Regions from separate parts of the Mesorhizobium sp. USDA 4413 genome, predicted to be linked through region 4. Evidence: riboswitches for the same ligand, from Rfam matches in the RefSeq annotation. Region 4 holds a riboswitch; each other region holds the start of a gene.
The links. Region 4 has a riboswitch for cobalamin ahead of metE (5-methyltetrahydropteroyltriglutamate--homocysteine S-methyltransferase). Riboswitches for the same ligand answer to the same signal wherever they lie in the genome.
Positions count from the first base shown of each region.

Region 1 (3,126 bases), 410 kb from region 4:
CGTCGCGGAACAGGTCGCTGCCGGTCTGGGGCGCGAGCGGCGCGTTGACGATGTTGCCGGCGCCGGTCTCGCTCTTCGCGCCAGTGCCCGGGTAAAGCGGCATCTGGTGCGTCGAGCAATAGAGCACCGACGGATCGTCCCAGAAGATGTCCTGCGTGCCGTTGCCGTGATGGACGTCCCAGTCGACGATGGCGACGCGCTCGGCGTGGTGCTTCTTCTGCGCGTAACGGGCGGCGATGGCCGCCGTGTTGAACAGACAGAAACCCATCGGCGTGGTCTTTTCAGCATGATGGCCCGGCGGGCGGGCGGCGACGAAGACATTGGCGGCACGGCCCTCGAAGACATCGTCGACGGCAGCGTTGGCCGCGCCGATCGCCGTCACCACGGCCTGCCAGCTTTTGGGGCTGGCGCTGGTATCGGCATCGATCGAGACGATGCCGCTCTCAGGAATCGCCGCGCGCACACGCTCGACGAAGTTCTCGGGGTGCGCGTAAAGGATCGTCGCCTCGTCGCCCTCGGGCGCCTTGACGCGCTCGAGCGCCGAAAACGCCTCGTCGTCGAGCACGCGCTCGATGGCGCGCAGGCGGTCGGGCCGCTCGGGGTGGCCGGGCGGCGTGAGGTGTTCGAGGAAGATCGGGTGCGTGTAGAGACGGGTGGCCATGGCGCCTAATCTAGGCACCCGCGGCGTGGATGACCATGTTTGAAAAGCCGAATGGCTGGGGAAAATTGCGTCAGCCCGTGTGTCGCTGGCGCCATTGGCGCAGCCCAGGCTTCGCGGTAAGGTCATCCCGCTGCCTGGTGCCCGCGACGCGGGAGAATCGGGAACACGGTTGAACTCCGTGGCGTGCCCAACGCTGTGAGGGGGACCGCGCCGGCAAACGCCACTGTCTCAGACGGGAAGGCGCCGGAGCGGGACGATCCCGAGCCAGAAGACCGGCCCGGCAGACATGGTCGCCCGCTTGGTCAGGCGGGTGACTGCTTGTCGCAAGGGGAAAAGCGATGACGGCAGCAGCGATCGCCGCGAGCGGCGACGACTTTGACCAATTGGCGCGCGACGCGGTCTACCGGGCGATATTCACCAGGCGTGACGTGCGCAGCCATTTTGTCCCCGACGATCTCGACGACCATGTGCTGGCGCGCCTGCTCACCGCCGCGCACCATGCGCCATCGGTCGGCTATATGCAGCCGTGGAATTTCATCGTCATCCGCGACATGGCAAGGCGGCGGCAGGTGTGCGACCTGTTCCTCGCCGCGCGCGAGCAGGAACTGCCGGCGATCGAGGCGGAGCGGCAGGCGCTGTACCGCAAGCTGAAGCTTGAAGGCATCTGCGAAAGCGCGCTTAACCTCTGCATCACCTGCGACCGGCAGCGCTCGAAGGACTCGCCGCTCGGGCGCTGGCACAATCCGGAGATGGATCTCTATAGCACCGTATGCGCGGTGCAGAATTTCTGGCTGGCGGCACGCGCCGAGGATGTCGGCGTCGGCTGGGTGAGCATCATCGAGACGGAGGCGCTGAAGCGGCTGTTGTCGATCCCCGAGCATGTCACGCCGATCGCCTATCTGTGCGTCGGCCGCGTCTCGCAATTCGCGCCGAAGCCGGACCTCGAGGCGCATGGTTGGGGCAAGCGCCTGCCGCTGCCCGAACTGGTCATGAGCGAGACTTTCAGCGGCGCAGGCGAGGCGCCGCTGAAATCGGCGATCGCAAGGCTTGGCGGCGCGCCGAAGCTCTGATCAGGCCGCCGATCAAGCGGCCCGGGGCGTATCCCAGCGCGAGCCGCCGAAGGAGCCCAGCGCCTTGTCGCGCAGTTCCCTGAATTTGGACGAGGCCTCGGCGAGCCGGCGGTCCCATTCTGGATTCGGCGCCTGCCCCTCGATCGCCTCAAAATAGACCTGCATCAAGGACGCGATTGCAAAAGGCTCGATGAAGGCGGCCTTGAAGGCCCAGGCAAAGACGATGGCAAGCACGAAGGCCCAGCCGGCCAATTGTCCGGGCATGACCCAGAGGATCGCGGCGGCGGGCGCCAACATCAACAGGAAGATGACGAAGGACACGCCCCACATGATCACCGCCAGCCAGACGGCATTCTTGACCATGTGCTTGCCGTTCTGCGCATAGAGCACGACGCCTTGCCGCGCCGTCTCGAAAGGCGAGTTCGAATTGATGCGGATGTTGTAGCCGAGAATGATCTCGTCGACATAGGTCAGCGAGATGCGGATGACGGTGTTGATGAAGCTGACCAGCCCGCTCAAACCCGGAATGGGCAGGAAGGCGGCGATGCCGCCGATCAGGCCGGTGATGGCGCGGACGGCTCCCTTGACGATCTGGTCGACGACGAAAAGAATATTGGCCTCGGCGAAGCGCTGGGTGACCACTTCCTTCGCATAGGCTATCTGGCCCTGGCCGTCGGGAACGTCATGGCCGTCGATCAGATGCACCATGACGGCGATATGGCCCGCTTTCAGCACATAGAGGATGTATTCGCGGATCCAGTAGACGGCGATCGAGACGATGCCGAAGCCGACCACGCCGCCCCAAAGTGCGAAGGACATTGGTCCGTCGGGATCGGTCGAGATGTGGCCGACGCCGTAGCCGACGCTGGCGCCCGTGCCGGTCGCCATGATGTAGGCAATCGTGATGCCGAAATAGACGATCATGCGTAAGACGATGAACGGCCATGTCCGCATCATGATGGACACCGACCGGCCGATGCTGAAATCCCACATGGCCCCGACTCTCCCACCCTTAGAGGATGGCCGGGGAGGATGCGCCTGTCCCGGCGATTGTCAATCACGGCAGGGTTGCGTTGGCCCGAAACCGGTGCACAACGTGGTGACTTGGTTACCCGAGGGTGGCCTCAAAACTTTTTTCGCAAGCCCTCGAGCAGCTGCTTGAAGGCCGCGATCGCCTTCTTCGACGTGGCTTCGGGATCCTTGGAATTGGCGATGCGCTGCGCGGCCTGGCTGCTGGCGCCATTGATCAGCCGCGAGGCCGTCTCGGGATCGACGTCGGCGACGACCACGCCCTCTTCCTGCAGCCTGGTCAGATGCTCGGTCATCGAGGCGGTGCATGCATTGGCGTTCGGCCACTGCGCCGGGTCTCCGAGCACCGCCGGGCCGTCACGGAAC
Region 1 covers NZ_JBVPRP010000001.1:2,991,903-2,995,028, reverse strand. The annotation lists gene ACVMIM_RS14350 (histone deacetylase family protein) at 1-661, opposite strand, end outside; cobalamin riboswitch at 779-957, shown strand; gene bluB (5,6-dimethylbenzimidazole synthase) at 1,000-1,731, shown strand; gene ACVMIM_RS14340 (hypothetical protein) at 1,744-2,724, opposite strand; gene ACVMIM_RS14335 (TetR/AcrR family transcriptional regulator) at 2,856-3,126, opposite strand, start outside.
Region 1: another riboswitch for cobalamin. It lies ahead of bluB (5,6-dimethylbenzimidazole synthase); the one in region 4 lies ahead of metE (5-methyltetrahydropteroyltriglutamate--homocysteine S-methyltransferase).

Region 2 (3,126 bases), 2.6 Mb from region 4:
CAACGAACTCTAATGCGGAAGCGTGACAGATTAACCGCTGAACCGTTTTAACGGGCCCATGCTGCAACGCGGCGAGGGTTAGCGCAGCGGTTTCGGTGACGCAAGTCAAACCTTGTTCAAATCGCCGCCCTGGACGCCTTATCGGAAGAAACTGGTCCGATCCGCTCCTGTTTGATTTCCTTCACTTTTTACTCCACTTTTCTCTCCTGACACATCTGCCGCCATTTGCCTGCTAGCATCGCCGGAATCATCGGCTAAAAAACCAACGGACGATCGGGGCAAGGATACCTGATGAAGGAGAAAATCTCGCTCGCCATGGCGAGGCGCATTGCGCTCGGCGCACAAGGGTTCAACGACCCTCGCCCCGCAGGAGTTCCGGATCGCCGGCACCTTGCGCGTGTGCTTTCGCGGACCGGCCTGTTGCAGATCGATTCCGTGAGCGCGGTGGTGCGCGCGCATTATATGCCGCTCTATTCGCGCCTCGGCCCCTACCCGCTTACGCTGCTCGACAATGCCGCTGTCACCCGCAAGCGCTCCGTCTTTGAATATTGGGCGCATGAGGCGTCGTTCCTGCCTGTCGAGACCTATCCTTTGATGCGCTGGCGCATGCAGCGCGCCGAGCAGGGTGACGAGATGTATCTCGGCCTTGCCAAATGGGGCCGTGAGCGCAAGGAAATGATAGACGAGATATATAGAGAGGTCGCCGATCGCGGGCCTATCGCCGCTTCCGACATCGAGGGCCATAAGGGCAATGGCGGCTGGTGGGGCTGGAGCGAGGCCAAGCACGCTTTCGAATGGCTGTTCTGGGCCGGACGCATCACCACCGCCTACCGGCGCGGCTTCGAACGCTATTACGACCTGCCCGAGCGCGTTTTGCCGCAGGCGGTGCTCGACCTCCCCGTACCGTCGGTCGAGGACGCGCATCGCGAATTGCTGCGCATCTCGGCACGTGCCCACGGCGTCGCCACCTATAGCGACCTGCGCGACTATTTCCGTCTCGCGCCGGGAGACACGAAAGACCGCATCGAGGAACTGGTCGAAACCGGCGAATTGCTGCCGGTGAAGGTCGAGAGCTGGGACAAGCCTGCCTATCTCCACAAGGACGCCCGTGTTCCGCGCCGGATAGAGGCGCGGGCCCTACTCGCCCCCTTCGATCCCGTGGTTTTCGAACGCACGCGCACCGAAAAGCTGTTCGGCTTCCGCTACCGCATCGAGATCTACACGCCGGCCGAAAAGCGCCAATACGGCTATTACGTGCTGCCCTTCCTGCTTGGCGACCGGATTGTCGCCCGTGTCGATCTGAGGGCTGATCGGCCGGCGAGCGTCCTGCGCGTCCATGCCGCCTATGCCGAAGCAGGCGCGCCGCCCGAAACCGCCGCCCAGCTTTTCGATGAACTGAAGCAGATGCAGGCCTGGCTCGGCCTCGAGGCGATCGAAGTGACGCCGGCCGGCGACCTCGGACCGGCGCTGACCGACATCAAGGTGTCGTAGCCGCGCGTTGACAGGCGCCTAGCCGTAAGCCTAAATCCGCCGCAGACGGTCTTCTCCCGGCAAAGGGAGGAGCCAAGAGGGAATGCGGTGCGGGTCAAAACCCAAATCCGCGGCTGTCCCCGCAACTGTAAGCGACGAGCCTTGGCCGAAAACCACTGGGACGTTCCCGGGAAGGCGGCATCTGAGGCAACGACCCGCGAGCCAGGAGACCTGCCGTCTGAGACTTTAAGTATCCGAATGCCCGGCGGGTTTTCCGGGCAAGGAGCCTGGTTTTGGATCGCAACGGCAGTTTCCCGGCAAACAGTTCGGACATTTCGTTCGAGCCCGACGCGCTGGCCGGCGTGACCGTCATCGTCTGCTCCTCTTGCCGTGACGAGACCGGCTCGGACGCGCATCCGCGCGCCGGCGCGCTGCTGGCCGAGGGCACGCGCCGGGCGGCTTCCGGCGAAAAGATCAACATCCGCACCGTCGAATGCCTTGGCAACTGCAAGCGCCGGCTAAGCGCAGCGCTGCTGCGCGACGGCTGCTGGAGTTACGTCTTCGGCGATCTGGAGACGACCAGCGGCGCCGATCTCGTCGCCGGCGCAAAGCTCTTCGCTACCTCGACCGACGGCCTGATCCCTTGGCGCGGCCGACCCGATTCCCTCAAGCGCGGCCTGGTTGCCCGCATCCCTCCCCTCGACATGCTGAAGGACTGACATGAACGCTTCCGTTTCCCGTGTTCCCTGCACCGTCGTCACCGGCTTTCTCGGCGCCGGCAAGACGACGCTGATCCGCAACTTGCTCGAAAACGCCAGGGGCAAGCGGCTGGCGATCATCGTCAACGAGTTCGGCGATGTCGGCATCGACGGCGAGATCCTTAAAGGTTGCGGCGTCGATGCCTGTCCGGAGGAAAACATCGTCGAGCTCGCTAATGGCTGCATCTGCTGCACCGTCGCCGACGATTTCGTCCCTGCCCTTGACCAAATCCTGTCGCGCACGCCGAAGGTCGACCACATCCTGATCGAGACCTCCGGCCTCGCTCTGCCGAAGCCGCTGGTGCAGGCCTTCCAGTGGCCGACGGTAAAGAGCCGCGTCACCGTCGACGGCGTCGTAGCCGTGGTCGACGGCCCGGCATTGGCCGACGGCCGCGTCGCCTCCGACATGGACGCGCTGCAGGCGCAGCGCGCAGCCGACGATTCCCTCGACCATGACGACCCGGTCGAAGAAGTGTTCGAGGACCAGATCGCCTGCGCCGACCTGATCATCTTATCGAAGAGCGATTTGATGGATGCGGCAGGCTCCGAGCGCGCCAATGCCGTCATCGGCGAGCATGTGGCGCGCGCCGTCAAGGTGGTGCCGACCGCCCAGGGCAAGGTCGACCCCTCCGTGCTGCTCGGTCTTGGCCTTGCGGTGGAGGACGACATCGAAAACCGCAAGACCCATCACGACGACGAGCTCGACCATGAGCACGACGATTTCGATTCCTTCGTTATCGACATCCCGTCGGTCGCCAATCCCGATGAACTGGCCAAGCGCGTCGCCCTTGCCGCCGAGCAGGAGAACGTGCTGCGCGTCAAAGGCTTCGTCGAGGTCGGCGGCAAGCCGATGCGGCTTTTGCTGCAAGCGGTCGGCCCGCGCGTCAACCACTATTAC
Region 2 covers NZ_JBVPRP010000001.1:5,204,221-5,207,346, forward strand. The annotation lists gene ACVMIM_RS25520 (winged helix-turn-helix domain-containing protein) at 292-1,491, shown strand; cobalamin riboswitch at 1,521-1,723, shown strand; gene ACVMIM_RS25525 (DUF1636 family protein) at 1,764-2,189, shown strand; gene cobW (cobalamin biosynthesis protein CobW) at 2,191-3,126, shown strand, end outside.
Region 2: another riboswitch for cobalamin. It lies ahead of ACVMIM_RS25525 (DUF1636 family protein); the one in region 4 lies ahead of metE (5-methyltetrahydropteroyltriglutamate--homocysteine S-methyltransferase).

Region 3 (3,126 bases), 910 kb from region 4:
AGATCACCCAACTGGCCCCGATCAGCGCTGCAACGGTGGCAAGCAGCACCGCCAGGCTCGGCAGGTGGAAGAACATATCCCGCCAGCGCGGTTCGACGACCGCGCCGGTGCTGAAGGCCTCGCCGCTATACTGGCAAAGGATCCAGGATGCGCCGCTGCGCACCATCTCGGCATCGATGTCGGAGATCAGAGCTTTGGCCTCGCGCTCGGCTGACACCATCGTCGCCATATGGGTGAGCAGCGCCTTGGCGGTGGCGAGATAGGCGTGGCTGCATTCGTTGAACGGGCTTTCCTCGTCGCTAAGGCTGCTCGGCATCAGGCCCCAGAGGCAGTAGGTGAACTGCAGATTGCCGTGATTATAGAGCCGTCTGAAGGTCGGATCGGTCGCGGTCTGGCGCTGGGCAAGGTCCAGGATATCGCCGCGATAGCGCGCGATCACCGCCATCTGGCCGTGGGTCAGGCTGGGGATCTGGATGCCGGGGGGAGGCGGGGCCGAGGACCCGTTATGCGCTTGCGCGGATGTGGCCAGAATGACCAGCAGGGTGGTCGCCAAAAAGAAATTGGCCGCCAGGGCATGAGACCATGGCAGCCAACGCATCGGATTTCAGGCGTAGCGGCGTGTTCTGCTGCGCTGGTCGCGCACTGCGACCACCCGCTCGGCAACAGCGCCGAAGCCGAGCCCGACGACGGTCCACAGCACCAGTTGGATGCCGAGCGAGGCGATGCGGAACTGCCAGAGCACCGTCGCCGAGAAGTTCTCCGGCACTTCATTAATGTCGGGCAGGGCCGCCTTCACCAGCGCGAAGACGACGAGGAAAGCGAGGCCCGCGACGATCGAGGCGTTCCAGGCGCCGAGCCGGTTCCATAGCCGCTGCGCCAGCCCGACCGCCGCCACCATCGCCGCGATCGAGACCACGATCATGATGAAGAACAGCTCGGTGCGGTAGCCGATGGTCTCGGCATTGCCGACCGCCGGCGGGTTCGCGGGGTATTTCAGGCTGGGAACCACGATCACGGCAAGGAAGCCGAGCAGCGCGATGAGCGCCGAAGTGCCGCGCGGACTGAGCGAGCCCAGGCGGCCATAAGCATAGGCGAAGACCAGCGAGAACAGTCCGCCGAGGGCGGCGCCATAGACCAGCACGCCTGTCGCCAGGCCAATGCCGGCTTGCGTGGCGCGGCTGACCATCTCGGGTTCCGGCGCCTCGCCGGCGGCCTGGGCCTGCTGTTCCTCGAAGGCGATCGCCTTGTCGACCTGCGGCTCGCCATAGACGCGGGCGAAGGCGAATGCCAGAATCCCCGCAACCAGCCCGACAAGCATGCCGCGCAGCAAAAGTTTTCCAACCATGTCCAAGAACCCTTTGTCGAAAGCGGGTTCAGCGATGCTGAACCGCTTCAGTGGCAGGGGAAGCCCAGCAGGTGACGGCCGTCATGCACGAATTCGTGCACCGCCGTGCCGCGGATCAGCGAGGTGGCGCCTTCTTCCGCACCGACGAAATAGATCGCCATCATCAGCATCAGGCCCGCGAAGATGGCCCAGGGCAAAAGCTCGCGAACCGGAATCGCAACCGGACCGTAGCTGGGGGCGAAGGTGGTGTCGGACATATTGACCTCCCGTGGGATACTGCGTCCCGTTGATCGAACAATGCTGCGGAATAAGGCCTGACTTTCGGCTGGTGCCGATCACAGTGGCGCGACCGTGCCGGATTCGCACCGGCTTCCAATCCCGTATAGCGCTAAAACACTTGTCAGCACTTCGTTCGCCTGTCAACGACATGTAATGGCCAAGGCGGCTTCGCGCGGCCGAAATTTCACTGGGCCACGGAGTTTTGGGATGCTCGCCCGCCTGACGATGATCGCAAGCGGCGCGACGCAGGCCACGCGCAAGGGCCGGTTTCCGAACGACGAAGCGCTGGAGCCGAGAGCCCTCGATCGCGCCGGCTCGCTGGCCGCTTCGCTGCGCCGCGCCGATCGCATCTGGACAAGCCCGGCGCTTGCAGCGCGCCAGACGTCCGACGCGCTCGGCCTCGAGGCAACCGTCGAGCCGCTGCTTGCCGAGCAGGATTTCGGGCGCTGGGCCGGCAAAGGTTTCGAGGAGGTGCGGGCGGAAGATCCAGAAGGCATGGCGGCTTGGCTTTCCGATCCGGACGCAGCACCCCACGGCGGCGAGTCGCTTGCCGCGGTCGCCCTCCGTGTCGAGGCGCTGATCGAGCGCCTGGCCGGCGCAAGCGGCCACACCGTTGCGCTAACCCATGCCGTGCCGATCCGCGCCGCCATGGTGCATGTGCTGGGCGCGCCGCTCTCCGCGGTCTGGAAAATCGACATCGAGCCGCTGTCGCTCACCGAATTCCGCAGCGACGGCCGCCGCTGGGTGCTGCATACGAGCGGCATGGTCGTCGGCGCGAAATAGCGCCGGGAAAGCGGTTACCTGGCGACGAGCGGCCGCCGGCGAAGACGAACTTCGCCATTTCAGCGATCGCTAACGGAACGGAAACGCCTCGCTGCTATGGTGCTGTCTCGCGGCGAGGAGAGCCTTGCCCGAGGAGTCCGTCGCCTATGGCCGATTATCCCGAGATCGAGCGCCGTCTTCATGTGCGCGAATTCGTACTCAAGGAGGCCACCATCATTGCCAATGGCGTTCGGATCGGCTGCTCGCTCAGGAATCAGCACGAGCAGGGTGCGGAATTGCGCGTGGCCGCCGATATGGACGTCCCGGAACGCTTCCTGCTAGAGGTTCCGGCCGACGATACGGCCTATCGCGCACTGGTTCGGTGGCGGCGCAACGACCGCGTTGGCGTGGCGCTCTACAGCAACGCGCCGAAGGACTGACGCGCGGCCATCTCACCCATTCATCCCTTGATCCGATGTGCGACCCGGCACATTCGAAAGCTCAACAGCAGCCGCTCGCTCCGCAGCATGGCTGGCTGGCGGCTGCCTGTTCCTTCAGCCAGCGGTCGCGCGGCTTGCAGCTTGCCGGCCGTGGCGTCAGCTCGACCTCGATGAGGTCGCCAACGATCCTTGGCTGAGCCGCCCGGTGCAATTCCATGGGGCGGACGCCGTCACTGACCTCGAAAGTCAGCTTCGCCGCCCGATCGAGAGCGACATGGTCCGAAACTTTGCGGATGATCG
Region 3 covers NZ_JBVPRP010000001.1:3,489,913-3,493,038, forward strand. The annotation lists gene ACVMIM_RS16800 (hypothetical protein) at 1-598, opposite strand, end outside; gene ACVMIM_RS16805 (CbtA family protein) at 605-1,345, opposite strand; gene ACVMIM_RS16810 (CbtB domain-containing protein) at 1,393-1,602, opposite strand; adenosylcobalamin (AdoCbl) riboswitch at 1,603-1,746, opposite strand; gene ACVMIM_RS16815 (histidine phosphatase family protein) at 1,832-2,407, shown strand; gene ACVMIM_RS16820 (PilZ domain-containing protein) at 2,554-2,826, shown strand; gene ACVMIM_RS16825 (DUF6428 family protein) at 2,888-3,126, opposite strand, start outside.
Region 3: another riboswitch for cobalamin. It lies ahead of ACVMIM_RS16810 (CbtB domain-containing protein); the one in region 4 lies ahead of metE (5-methyltetrahydropteroyltriglutamate--homocysteine S-methyltransferase).

Region 4 (3,126 bases):
TCGGCATGCGGAAAGTCATCCCAACTGATCGCGCCCGGCCGGCGTGGGCCCGCAGTCGTTGGAGATATCGATGCCCGAATATGACGTGCTTTGCATCGGCAATGCCATTGTCGACATCATCGCGCAGTGCGACGAAGCCTTTCTCGAGACCAACGGCATCATCAAGGGGGCGATGAACCTCATCGACGCCAGGCGCGCCGAATTGCTTTACAGCCGCATGGGGCCGGCGATCGAGGCTTCCGGCGGCAGCGCCGGCAACACGGCGGCCGGCGTCGCCAGTCTCGGCGGGCGGGCAGCCTTCTTCGGCAAGGTGTCGAACGACGCACTGGGCGACATCTACACCCATGACATTCACGCCCAGGGCGTTGCGTTCGACACCAAGCCGCTCGCGGGCGAACCGCCAACCGCGCGCTCGATGATCTTTGTCACTCCCGACGGCGAGCGTTCGATGAACACCTATCTCGGCGCCTGCGTCGAACTTGGCCCCGAGGATGTCGAGGCCGACAAGGCCGCCGGCGCCAAGGTGACCTATTTCGAGGGCTATCTGTGGGATCCGCCGCGCGCCAAGGAAGCGATCCGGCAGACCGCCAGGCTGGCGCATGCGGCAGGCCGCGAGGTTTCGATGACGCTGTCGGATTCCTTCTGCGTCGACCGCTACCGCGACGAGTTCCTCGAGCTGATGCGGTCGGGCACCGTCGACATCGTCTTTGCCAACAGTCACGAGATCAAATCGCTCTACCAGACCGCTTCTTTCGAGGAGGCGCTCGCCGCCATCCGCAAGGATTGCAAAATAGCCGCCGTCACACGTTCCGAAAAAGGCTCGGTGATCGTGCGCGGCGACGAAACCGTCACCATCGAGGCGACGAGGATCAAGGAACTGGTCGACACGACCGGCGCCGGTGACCTTTATGCCGCCGGCTTCCTCTACGGCTACACGAGCGGGCGCAGCCTCAAGGATTGCGGCGATCTCGGTTCGCTGGCCGCCGGGCTGGTGATCCAGCAGATCGGCCCTCGTCCGCGCCAGAACCTGCGCCGTGAGGCCGAGCAGGCCGGGCTGCTTTAGGGGCCTCGCGGTTCTGCTGGCGCGCCACCCCGCCCTCGCGCCCCAATCGGTCCGACAAGGCCCGGGCTCACAGCCCTTGCGCAGCCGCGTTGAACCGCCGTTTGGCCCAGTTCTGCACAGCGCGCCATTTGTCGATTTGGCCGGTCACCCGCAGCAGCCAAGGTCTGGCTTCACGTAGCCAATCTCACTTACCGCGTGCCGAATTAAACGTATTCACGATCGAAAAGTTCGTCCTCTGCGGACTTGGAAATCACGCCGACAGTACAAGCGCGTTCACATAATGACATAAAGATTTCTTTATTCGAGGTTGACAAAAGAGCTGACTGCTGTGATTGTGTCCAAGCCATGGTTCTCCGTACGGCGCTGCTGCAGCGGAGCTAAGAGGGAAGCCGGTGCGATGCCGGCGCTGCCCCCGCAACTGTTAGAGGCGAGCCGACCCCCACTCATGTCACTGAGGCGAACAGCCTCGGGAAGACGGGTAGAGGCTATGACCCCCGAGCCAGGAGACCTGCCACGGCAACTTTTGTCCACGGGCGGGGTGTCTCGGTGGCCGCTGCAGCCCGGCGTTCGTACCGGCCTACTGGCGCCTTCGTTGTCCCCCACGCCCCAACCATCGGGGTATCGCATGACTCTCTCTCAGCAAATTCCTGTAGCAACGCTTGGTTTGCCGCGTATCGGTCGCAGGCGAGAATTGAAATTCTCGCTAGAAAGCTATTGGTCAGGAAAATCTTGCGCTGCCGACCTTCTCGCGACGGCAAAGGCGCTCCGTGCCGCGAGCTGGGAGGAGCAGCGCGATCGCGGTGTGTCGAAAATCCCATCGAACGATTTTTCGCTCTACGACCATGTACTCGACACCGCCGCCATGGTCGGCGCCGTGCCGTCCCGCTACGAATGGAATGGCGGCGAGGTCCCGCTCGATACCTATTTCGCCATGGCACGCGGCAACCAAGGTCAGACGGGGAATTGCGACTCTGGCCGGGAGCGTGCGGCTTGCCCTACCCTAACTGCGATGGAAATGACCAAATGGTTCGACACCAACTATCATTACATTGTGCCAGAACTTGACGACGATCAGGCATTCACACTCTCGTCGACCAAACCGGTTGATTACTTCATCGAGGCTAAAGCCCTGGGCATTCATACACGCCCGGTCATCCTTGGACCGGTCACTTTTCTCAAGCTGGCGAAGTCGCCCTCCGAAGGTTTCAATCCCCTGGCGCTCCTGCCGCGGCTTCTTCCCGTCTACGAGCAACTCCTGCGGAGGCTGAAATTCTCGGGAGCCGATTGGGTGCAGATCGATGAACCAGCGCTTGTGCTCGACCTAAACCCGAACGAACGAGCTGCACTTGAATTTGCCTATGGGCAGCTGTCGAAGGCCGCGCCCGAGCTGAAGATCATGCTGGGTACCTATTTCGGGCCGTTGGGAGACAATCTCGAGACGGCGATATCGCTGCCTGTGGCGGGCCTGCATCTTGATCTCTCGCGTGCTCCCGAACAGTTGGAGACGGCTGGTCGGCTCGCGCCTAAGGACCTGGTGCTTTCGCTTGGCTTGGTCAACGGCCGCAACGTCTGGCGCGCGAACCTCACTGCCATTCTCGACGGCATCAAGCCGATCGTCGCGGGCTGGCCCTTGGACCGAGTCGAGATCGCGCCTTCGTGCTCGATGCTGCATGTGCCGATCGACTTGCGTATGGAGACGGCACTGGATGCGAACATCAGGTCATGGCTCGCATTCGCGGCCCAGAAGATCGAAGAGCTGGTCATCCTGGCCCGGGCCTTGTCCCAAGGTAGAGATGCTGTGGCCGGCGAGTTGAAAGCTTCTGACGAGGCTGCCTCGACTCGCGCAACATCCACGAAGGTCCATGACCCGCTCGTTGAAGGGCGGATTGCCGACATCAACGGCGCTATGAAGCAACGAAAGAGCGCATTTGCCGAGCGTTCCAGGGTCCAGGCCCGCACGCTCGGCCTGCCGCCATTCCCCACGACGACGATTGGATCCTTTCCGCAGACGCCTCAGGTGCGCAAGGCGCGTTCCGCTCACGCGAAGGGCGAGCTCAGCTATG
Region 4 covers NZ_JBVPRP010000001.1:2,581,962-2,585,087, reverse strand. The annotation lists gene ACVMIM_RS12415 (adenosine kinase) at 71-1,063, shown strand; cobalamin riboswitch at 1,393-1,593, shown strand; partial or broken gene metE (5-methyltetrahydropteroyltriglutamate--homocysteine S-methyltransferase) at 1,689-3,126, shown strand, end outside.